Regions from separate parts of the Rhizobium sp. SRI_017 genome, predicted to be linked through region 3. Evidence: predicted binding sites of a transcription regulator. Region 3 holds the regulator's gene; each other region holds the start of a gene.
What was found. Region 3 encodes LexA, which represses DNA repair genes until DNA is damaged. Its sites were predicted from a motif close to TGTTCNNNNTGTGTTCNG; they were not measured.

Region 1: the regulator LexA is predicted to act here: its motif matches at 1,306-1,323, upstream of AC2YI2_RS18025 (ImuA family protein).
Region 2: the regulator LexA is predicted to act here: its motif matches at 1,394-1,411, upstream of AC2YI2_RS00540 (glycosyl transferase).

What each region holds. Positions count from the first base shown of each region.
Region 1 is NZ_JBYCZP010000008.1:16,057-19,333, forward strand. It holds gene dinB (DNA polymerase IV) at 1-395, opposite strand, end outside; gene AC2YI2_RS18020 (SOS response-associated peptidase) at 401-1,135, opposite strand; gene AC2YI2_RS18025 (ImuA family protein) at 1,369-2,118, shown strand; gene AC2YI2_RS18030 (Y-family DNA polymerase) at 2,039-3,277, shown strand, end outside.
Region 2 is NZ_JBYCZP010000001.1:101,580-104,856, reverse strand. It holds gene AC2YI2_RS00545 (PA0069 family radical SAM protein) at 178-1,335, opposite strand; gene AC2YI2_RS00540 (glycosyl transferase) at 1,458-1,973, shown strand; gene AC2YI2_RS00535 (hypothetical protein) at 1,974-2,354, opposite strand; gene glyS (glycine--tRNA ligase subunit beta) at 2,485-3,277, opposite strand, start outside.
Region 3 is NZ_JBYCZP010000004.1:233,140-236,416, reverse strand. It holds gene AC2YI2_RS11330 (LysR family transcriptional regulator) at 1-408, shown strand, start outside; gene AC2YI2_RS11325 (hypothetical protein) at 423-755, opposite strand; gene lexA (transcriptional repressor LexA) at 1,137-1,853, shown strand; gene gmd (GDP-mannose 4,6-dehydratase) at 2,142-3,215, shown strand; gene fcl (GDP-L-fucose synthase) at 3,220-3,277, shown strand, end outside.

The sequences.
Region 1 (3,277 bases), on a different contig from region 3:
CCTTTCAGGTTTTCCGTGACATCAAGATAGGCCTCATCGAGGGACAGGGGCTCGATCAGTGGCGTGTATTCGGCGAAGATCTCGCGGATCTGCTGGGACACGACTTTGTAAACGTCGAAGCGCGGTGCGACAAATATCAGGTCCGGACATTTCCGTCTTGCCGTCACCGACGGCATCGCCGAATGAACACCGAACGTTCGCGCCTCATAACTGGCGGCGGCGACCACGCCGCGAGCGGCCGAGCCACCGACGGCGACGGGCTTGCCCCGAAGCTCGGGATTGTCCCGCTGCTCGACGGAGGCATAGAACGCATCCATATCGACATGGATGATCTTGCGCTGCGGCGCTCGGTCCTCATCAGCCTCAATGCTCTGCCGTGTACGCGCCAAAGACATTGCGATCACGCCACTGCTAAGTCGTCGGCGATCGGGACGATCTTGAGCTTGTCATCGGGAAGCGGACGCTGCAGGCCCTTGGCTTCTTCCCACGGTGCCGTAAGCCAGGTTTCGACCTCGTCCTTCGTGGTCAGGATGACCGGCATCGCCTTGTCATGGATCAGCCCGACCACGCCATTCGCATCCGTGGTCAGAAAGGCATAGAGGTCCGTTGTGATCATTCCTTCCTTGATCTTGCGCACGCTCGTCCAGGCCGGAACCCAGGCGCCGGCAAAGAACATCAGCGGATCGTCGCCGGTGCCTTCGAACCAGGCATTCGGCACTCTGATACCGTCGACCTTGCTGGCGTGATCGGGTTCGGCAAATCGCGTGACGGGCACGACGCAACGGTTTTCGACTCCGAGCCAACGGGTCCAGTGTTTACTGTCGGTCTTGCGGATATTGGTGGTGCCGCCATCGGGCTCGTTTCCCAGTAACTCGTCGAAGTCGACCTCCTTGCCCTTGGCACGCAGTTTGTCCGCCCGCTTTTTGGCATTGATGAACAAGGCTTGCTTTGACAATGGCATCCCCCACCGAACCATCGCGAGCTGCCCGCCGCCATCGATATTGCGGACAATCGGTCCCATGCGGTCGGGCCAGACATCGAAGGACGGCTCCATGTTGCCGATAATGTCATGCGTGATCGAGACGACCTGGCGGATCGCCCGCTGGTTCGTGGTGACGTTATAGAGATTGCACATACTTCATCCTCGGGAGGCTGGATCTGGCGACATACTCACATGGGGATTTTTTCTCATCCATGATTCTTTGCAGTTGATGGCCATCGATTTGAATCCGTTCGCTGAATCCTGACGGCAACATCATTGCCGACAACACGTCAGATTCTTGGCAGTTGACTCTCGAATGTTGTCAGAACAAAAGATGAACATAGACCATTTCCTTGACCATGACCAGAGCTTGACCCAAACGCCTGATGCCTCATGCCAACCCAGTGATTTCAGAACTGCGAGACCGCATTCAGCGCCTCGAAGGCGGCAGGTCGCGCAAAGCAAAGGTGCTGGCATTCGGTATCGCTGAGATCGACGAACGGTTGCCGGGCGGTGGCCTGGCTTTTGGCGCCCTGCATGAGGTAGCCGGCGGCGGTGCGGATGCCGTCCATGGGGCTGCTGCAGCTCTCTTCGTTGCAGGCATCGTTGCCCGGACCAAGGGCGACATCCTCTGGTGCCTCAAGCGGCCTGACCTGTTTGCCCCGGCATTGGCACAAGCTGGTCTCCACCATGATCGGGTCATCTATGTCGAAGCCGATCGGGAAGAGGACGTGCTTGTCAATTTCGAGGAAGGGCTTCGTTTTGGTGGTCTCGGAGCGGTGGTGGCTGAACTGGTGCGGCTGCCGATGACAGCATCGCGACGGCTGCAACTGGCAGCCGAGGCCTCGGGCACGATCGGCATTGCGCTCAGACGATGGCGGCGGCCGATCGAGGCTGCGGATTTCGGCCAACCCACGGCGGCGACGACGCGATGGCGGATCAGCGTCTTGCCGTCGGAGCCGCTGCCAGTTCCAGGCATCGGGCGGGCCAGGTGGTTGGCGGAACTGATCAGGACGAGGGCGGGAGAAGCTGCGGAATTCGAAATAGGTGCCTGCGATGCCACGGGTCGTATCAATCTTTCTCCCAACGCTGGCCACCGACAGGATCAGGCGGGCCGATCCCGGCATAGCGCCTGAGACGCCGATCGTGGTCGTTGCTCGCAGCGGCTCGAAACGCACGATCGCCGCAATCGACGTGACCGCGGCGAAGGCAGGTTTGCGTGTCGGCATGCCGGCGGCGAAGGCGCAGGCAATGATCTCTGGACTGCATATGATCGATGCCGATCCCGAGGGTGATGCGGCCGCCATTGAGCGCCTGGCACTGTGGATGCTGCGGCAATACACGCCCATCGTCGCCATGGATCTTCCCGACGGATTGATCATGGACACCGAAGGCGCCGATCATCTGCGCGGTGGCGAGCCGATGATGCTGACCGAGATCATCAACACGTTCCAAGGCCGAGGTCTGCAAGCGCGCGGCGCGATCGCCGATAGCTGGGGTGCGGCCCATGCGCTTGCCCGTGCGATCCGGCGCGACACTGTCATCGTGCCGATCGGCGAGACAGCAAAGGCAGTCGCCAAAGTCTCTATCGCCAGACTGCGCTTGCCAGCCGATATCGTCAGTGGGCTCGCAGTGTTGGGGTTTCGAACAGTGGGCGAACTGGCTGCGACGCCCCGAGCGCCGCTCGCGCTCAGGTTCGGCCCTGAGGTCGGCCGCCGGCTCGACCAGATTTTCGGCCGCGTCTTGGAACCCATCCAACCGATCCGGACCGCCGAACTGATCGAAGTCGGTCGATCCTTTCCTGAGCCGATAGGCGCGCCCGAGACCATCGCCCGGTATATCGGCAAGCTCGTCGTTCAACTCTGCGCATCGCTCGAGACCAAAGGCCTGGGTCTGCGCCGAGCCGACCTGATCGTCCATCGGGTCGACAACACGCTGCAAGCGTTGCGCGCCGGCACCGCCAAGCCGGTCCGCGATGTCGCCCGGCTGACCAAGCTGCTATGTGCCGGCATCGAGACCATCGATCCCGGCTTTGGAATCGAGAAGCTGACACTGGCTGCGACCTTCGTCGAGCCGTTCGAGGAGAAGCAGACGATATCCTCGCTGGTCGAGGAGACCGTCGTCGATGTCACGCCACTGCTCGATATTCTCGGCAATCGCGGTCAGCGCCTCTATCGCCTCGCACCCGTGCAAAGCGATGTGCCCGAGCGCAATGTCCAGCGGATATCGCCGGTGGCCCAGAAGACCGGAGTATCCTGGCCGACCAAATGGCCGCGCCCCAGCCGGATGCTCGAA
Region 2 (3,277 bases), on a different contig from region 3:
TAGTTCGCATCTCATCCGATTCCCTGCAAGTCCCGGCGCGAGGGCGGCGCACCGGGACCACGAGCATGTTGTTTCAACATGCTCGACACGATCGGGAACTGGCGGAGAACCCGATCGTGCATATTCAGCCAGGCCCGTGCGGGCAGTGGGCCAAGCCCGGCCGAAAGCGAAGGCTGCCTAGAGCAGCGAGAGCTGGACCCCATGGCCGCTGGGCGGCACGAAGAGATTCGAATTCAAAGAGATCGACCGGCGCGTCAAGCCGTACTTCTTGGCAGCGAGCTCGAAGCGCCGGGCGATCTGCCAGGCATAGGGGCCTGCGCCCTTCATACGTTTGCCGAACTCGGCATCGTAGTCCTTGCCGCCGCGCATCGAGCGGATCAGGCTCATCACATGGCGGTAGCGATCCGGGTAGTGCCTGAGCAACCAGTCGCGGAAGAGGGGGCTCACTTCGAGCGGCAGGCGGAGCAGGATATAGCTCGCCTCCTTCACGCCTGCCGCGGAGCCTGCATCGAGGATGCGTTCGAGCTCGTGGTCGTTGAGCGCCGGGATCATCGGCGAGGCGAGGATCGCCGTCGGCACACCGGCTTCGCCGAGTGCCTTGAGCGCCTCCAGTCGCCTCGACGGCGTGGAAGCACGCGGCTCCATCAGCCGGGCAAGCTTCCTGTCGAGCGTCGTCACGGAAAGTGCCACCCTCGCGAGCCCCTTCTCCGCCATTGCGGCGAGAATATCGACGTCACGCATGATCAGCGACGATTTTGTCACGATCGACACCGGATGATTGGCGGCCGCCAGCACTTCGAGGATCTGGCGCATGATCCGCCATTCCTTCTCGATCGGCTGATAGGGATCGGTATTGGTGCCGATCGCGATGGTCCGCGGCTTGTAACCCGGCTTCGACAGTTCCCGCTCCAGCAGCTTCGCCGCATCGGGCTTGGCAAAGAGCTTGGATTCGAAATCCAACCCCGCAGAGAGGCCCATATAGGCATGGGTCGGACGGGCAAAGCAGTAGATGCAGCCATGCTCGCAGCCGCGATAGGGGTTGATCGAGCGGTCGAAGGGAATGTCCGGGCTCTCGTTGCGGGTAATGATGGCGCGCGGCTTTTCGACCTGAACCTCGGTCCTGAACGGCTCCAGCGTTTCGAATGTCTGCCAGCCGTCATCGACCTGCTCGCGCTCGATCGGCTCGAAGCGGCCGGATGGGTTGAGCCCGGCACCACGGCCGCGGCGGCGGTCGATCTCGATCCGGATGCCGGATTCCTTCAGCAAACTATCGGCAATGTCGGCCGTGTTGGCAGGCGCAAAAGCGGCCTGCCGCGAGAGCGGCATGTTCATCATCGGTGTTCTCCGAGGGCGACTCTCCGCCCCGTCATGACTATTTTCCTATCGCCAAAAAGAGAACATTGCAAGAACAAATTTGCGGACTCGCATTTCCGAGAGCCTTCCACTATGGGTACGCCATGCTGACTGTTCTCTTGGAGTGCCGGGACAACGAACCCGAACTCGCCCATACGCTCGCCGTCCTCGTGTCAGGTGCGGTCGATGGTCTGGTGAGCGATGTGATCGTGCTGGACCATGGTTCGCGCGACGGTTCCGCGCGCGTAGCGGACGCGGCCGGCTGCCGTTTCATCGACAAGTGGGAGTTGAACGAAGTACTGCGCATGGCGCGCGGCGAGTGGATCATGCTGCTCGAACCCGGCGCGCGGCCTCAGGCAGGCTGGATCGAGGAAGTGCTGGAACATGCCAGCCTTTCGAAAGTGCCCGCGCGTTTCACGCCATCGAGCCGCTTCCGCCGCCCGTTCTTCAAGCGCTGGAAACGTTTCGGTGCCTTAGAGCTCGGCTTCCTGATGCCGAAGCGCCAGGCTGCTGCACTCGCCGGCCCGGGCGTGGATCTCTCGGCGCTGACCAAGGCGCCCTCGGTGCGCAGGCTGCACTCCGAGCTTATTCCCGCCTGGGTGATGCGCGAGAACCGTTGATTACGCCGCCGTGCTGACCTCGAACTGAATGCCCTGATGCTGCTGCAGGATGGCCAGCACCCGAAACAACTCGCCGGCGCTAGGGTCACCCGATAGGCTGAACATGCCGCGTAGCATGTCGGGTGTGATGCCCGCCTGGAGGCCAAGTTCCTCGAAGCCGATCGTGGCGTCGATATAGTCGAACAGCACGCTCTTCGCCGTCGGCATGTCATTGGCGAGCAGCACCTCGATCGCCTCGGTGAAGATCGCGTCGCCAAAGGCGTCGTCGGTGCGAATACGGGATTTCACCCGTTCGCGCACGCTGTCGATCGTCATCGTGGGCTGGGCGGCGGAAGCGGTCTCGGTCACGGTGGCGGTCATGTTCTTTTCGGAGTTCATCATCGGGCACGCAACCAGATATGGATACGACTGCGCCGTAATCACGGCCCAGCTATCAATTTATTTTGATAAACCCAAAGGACGGCACGGCGGCTGTTGCCGCGATGCGACGCTTTGGCGATGGATGGGTCGGTTAGCCTGAGATCTTGGAGAAATCGGCAACCGTCGCCGTCGCCGCGCGGATGGCGGCGAGGAGGGCAAGGCGATTGGCGCGAATATCGGGGTTCTCGTCATTGACGAGCACCTGGTCGAAGAAGGTGTCGACTGGGCCGCGGAGCTTGGAGAGTGCTTCCATCGCCGCGCCAAAATCCTCGCGCGCCACGGCCGAGGCCGCATCCTGCGAGGCATTGACGATGGCGGCGTGCAGGCCCTTCTCGGCGGGCAGCGTGAGCAGCGATAGATCGATCCGGTCGGCGACCTTTGTGCCCTTTTTCTCCTCGGCGGCGAGCAGCTGGGTGGCGCGGCGTGTGCCTGCCAGCAGGTTCTTGCCATCCTCGGTGTCGATGAAGGCGGCCAGTGCCTCAGCCCGGCGCACGACCATCAGCAGATCGTCAGCATCGTCGGTGAGCACGGCATCGACGATGTCGTGGCGACGGCCGGCGTCGCGGAGATAGACCTTGAGGCGGTCGTGGAAGAAGGAGAGAAGGTCGACGGAGATGCGCGTGTGCGCCTCATGAGTAGAGTCGGGATAGACGACACCTTTCCTACCAAATTCGCTCACCCGGTGCGTTTGCTCAATGTACTCAGCGTGACTTATTTTGCTTGAATCAAATTTCCCCACGCCCCATTCCGGGAACTGAGCCCACTCTGCAAATATATGGGCAGGAAGAGAAAATACTCTTCGGCTGACCATTGAAGACAGATTAAGGCGGATGTTGTTATCCAATAAGATGCGCACCACACCGAGCGCCGCTCGGCGGAGCGCA
Region 3 (3,277 bases):
TATTTTGACCGTGCGGGCATTCCGCACGTACCCGACGAGCTCGCGCAGCATCGACTTATCGGGCGCGATGGCATTTTCGGCGGATCCGAATGGCGATTTGGTCGGGACGACTCGATCCGCGTTGCGATTTCCACGCGCTTCATCTGCAACACCAACGATGCTGTGATCGAGGCGGTGCTGAGCGGCTGGGGCATCTCCCGCTTCCAGTCCTATCAGGTCGCCGAACCGATCGCTGCCGGCCAGCTTGTTCCGGTGCTCACGGACTACGAGCGCGAGCCGGTGCCCATCCATATTGTCCATGCAGAGGGACGCGAGAGTTCGGCACGGCTTCGCGCCTTCGTCGATTTCGCGGCGCGACGGTTGCGTGCCGATCCACGGCTGCAGATCGCATCCGATGGACGGAGATAGTCACTGGCGGGGATTTATGCGGCTGCGCCGTCGGCCGAGACCCATTGGCCTTTGCGGCGCGATTTCACGTCGTAGCAGGCCTTGTCGGCCGCCGACACCAGTTTGGAGACGGATTGCGCCGCGCCAGTGATCGACTTGACGTCGACGCTGGCGCCAATTCCATAATTCTTGCCACTGAAGACAGGATCGAGAGCCGCGACCGCCTTGGTGATCCTGTCACAGATGCGATCGGCAAGTCTCGCGTTGGCACGCGGTCCGCCCGCTGGATGCGGGCGACCAAGCCAGGGACCTGCGATAAGCTCGACATCGTGCCGGCATATGTCGATCCTTGAGGCGGTTCCGCCCATTGTTTCACCTCAGCGACGGGGATGATGAGGCGCTGCCAACGCCCTGACAGGCGGCAAGGGTGCGGACATTTTCACCTTCGCGGCAACGGACTGGATTTCACGCTCGCGAAGTCTGGCAAGAATGCGCGCTTGTCGGCTTTGTCGGCGGTGACATCCTTCTCATCGGCATCAAGCCGACTGAGATAGACGCGAGCGACTTCACCGCCATCTGACAGGTCTAAAACCGAACTACGGGGCGCGCGAGCGCCGCGTAGTTCGGCGTGCGAAATATTCTTATTGATCCATGCAGATATAAGCAAATTTTAAACCCTTGCAGAACATACATGGAACATATAGTGTTTGTTCCAGATTTGTTTCACCGATTCTGCCCGGGGATAGACGATGCTCACCAGAAAACAGCAGGAATTGCTTCTCTTCATTCACGAGCGGATGAAGGAGTCGGGAATTCCGCCATCTTTCGACGAGATGAAGGATGCGCTCGATCTCGCGTCCAAGTCCGGCATCCATCGGTTGATTACTGCCCTGGAGGAGCGCGGCTTCATCCGGCGCCTGCCAAACCGGGCGCGTGCGCTCGAGGTCATCAAGCTGCCCGAGGCCTATTCGCCGAGCGTGAAGCCCACCAAGGGTTTTTCACCCAGCGTCATCGAGGGTTCGCTCGGCAAGACGCCTGCCCCGGCATCACCCCGACCGTCAGCCAACGATGATGCCGATGGTTCAGTGTCGATCCCCGTCATGGGGCGGATTGCCGCCGGTGTGCCGATTTCAGCAATTCAGAATACCACGCACGACATTGCCGTGCCTGCGGGCATGATCGGCGCAGGCGATCATTATGCGCTCGAGGTCAGGGGTGACTCGATGATCGAGGCCGGCATTCTCGACGGTGATACGGTCATCATCCGCAATGGCAACATTGCGAGCCCAGGTGACATCGTGGTGGCACTCGTCGACGACGAGGAAGCGACGCTCAAGCGGTTCCGCCGCAAGGGCGCTTCGATCGCCCTCGAAGCCGCGAACCCTGCCTATGAGACACGCATCTTCGGCCCCGATCGTGTCAAGATCCAGGGTAAGCTTGTCGGGCTGATCCGCCGCTACCACTGATAACGCAAGCGCGTCGACGGAACATTTCTGAAGCCCGTGCGTTCAGGCAGCGTACGGGCTTTCGTCTGTCTGCAAGACAGGACGATTGCAGTGTTTAGCGACCTTCGGTATGGAAGGCCGCAGGGGCAGAAATTTCAAGGTCTTCGAGCTTTCGCCGGTGCGGTTCCGGTTTCCGGATCGCCTCTTTGCCGTGCGACCGGGTTCTGACATTTTGCCGCCCCAATCGGCCACTAGCGCCAAGGCCAACGGGTGAGACATCCCACGGATTGCGTTCAACAGGAGACGTCATTGAGCACTGAGAAGAGAAAAGTTGCGCTCGTCACGGGCATTACCGGCCAGGATGGCGCCTATCTCGCCGAACTTCTTCTCGAAAAGGGCTATATCGTCCACGGCATCAAGCGCCGCTCCTCCTCGTTCAACACGAGCCGCATCGAGAGCATCTACCAGGATCCGCATGTCGAGAACCAGCGATTCATCCTGCACTACGGCGACATGACCGACTCGACCAACCTGATCCGCATCGTGCAGGAAGCGCAGCCGGACGAGATCTATAACCTTGCGGCGCAGAGCCATGTGCGCGTGTCTTTCGAGACGCCGGAATACACGGCAAATGCAGATGGCATCGGCACGCTGCGCCTGCTGGAAGCGATCCGCATTCTCAAGATGGAAGAGAAGACCCGCTTCTATCAGGCCTCGACCTCCGAGCTCTATGGCCTCGTGCAGGAAGTCCCCCAGCGCGAGACGACGCCATTCTATCCGCGTTCGCCCTACGCCGCGGCAAAACTCTATTCCTACTGGATCACGGTCAATTACCGCGAAGCCTATGGCATGCATGCCTCAAACGGCATCCTGTTCAACCATGAGAGCCCGCTGCGCGGCGAGACCTTCGTCACCCGCAAGATCACCCGCGCCGCCGCCGCCATCCGCCTCGGCAAGCAGGAAAAGCTCTATGTCGGCAATATCGACGCCAAGCGCGACTGGGGCCATGCCCGCGAATATGTCCGCGGCATGTGGCTTATGCTGCAGCAGGACAAGCCGGACGATTACGTGCTCGCGACCGGCGAGACCACGGAAGTGCGCCAGTTCATCAACTGGGCTTTCGAAGATGTCGGCATCAATCTCGAATGGCGCGGCCAGGGCGTCGAGGAGAAAGGCTACGACCAGCTTTCCGGCAAGATCGTGGTCGAGATCGATCCCCGCTATTTCCGCCCGACCGAAGTCGAACTCCTGATCGGCGACCCGTCCAAGGCTCACCAGCAGCTTGGCTGGAAGCACGAGACCTCGGTGCGCGACCTCTGCCGCGAGATGGTCAATGAAGACCTCAAGGTCATGCAGACCGCCACGGTGATGAAGGAAGCCTGAGCCGATGTATTCGCTAACAGGAAAGCGGGTCTGGGTGGCCGGCCATCGCGGCATGGTGGGGT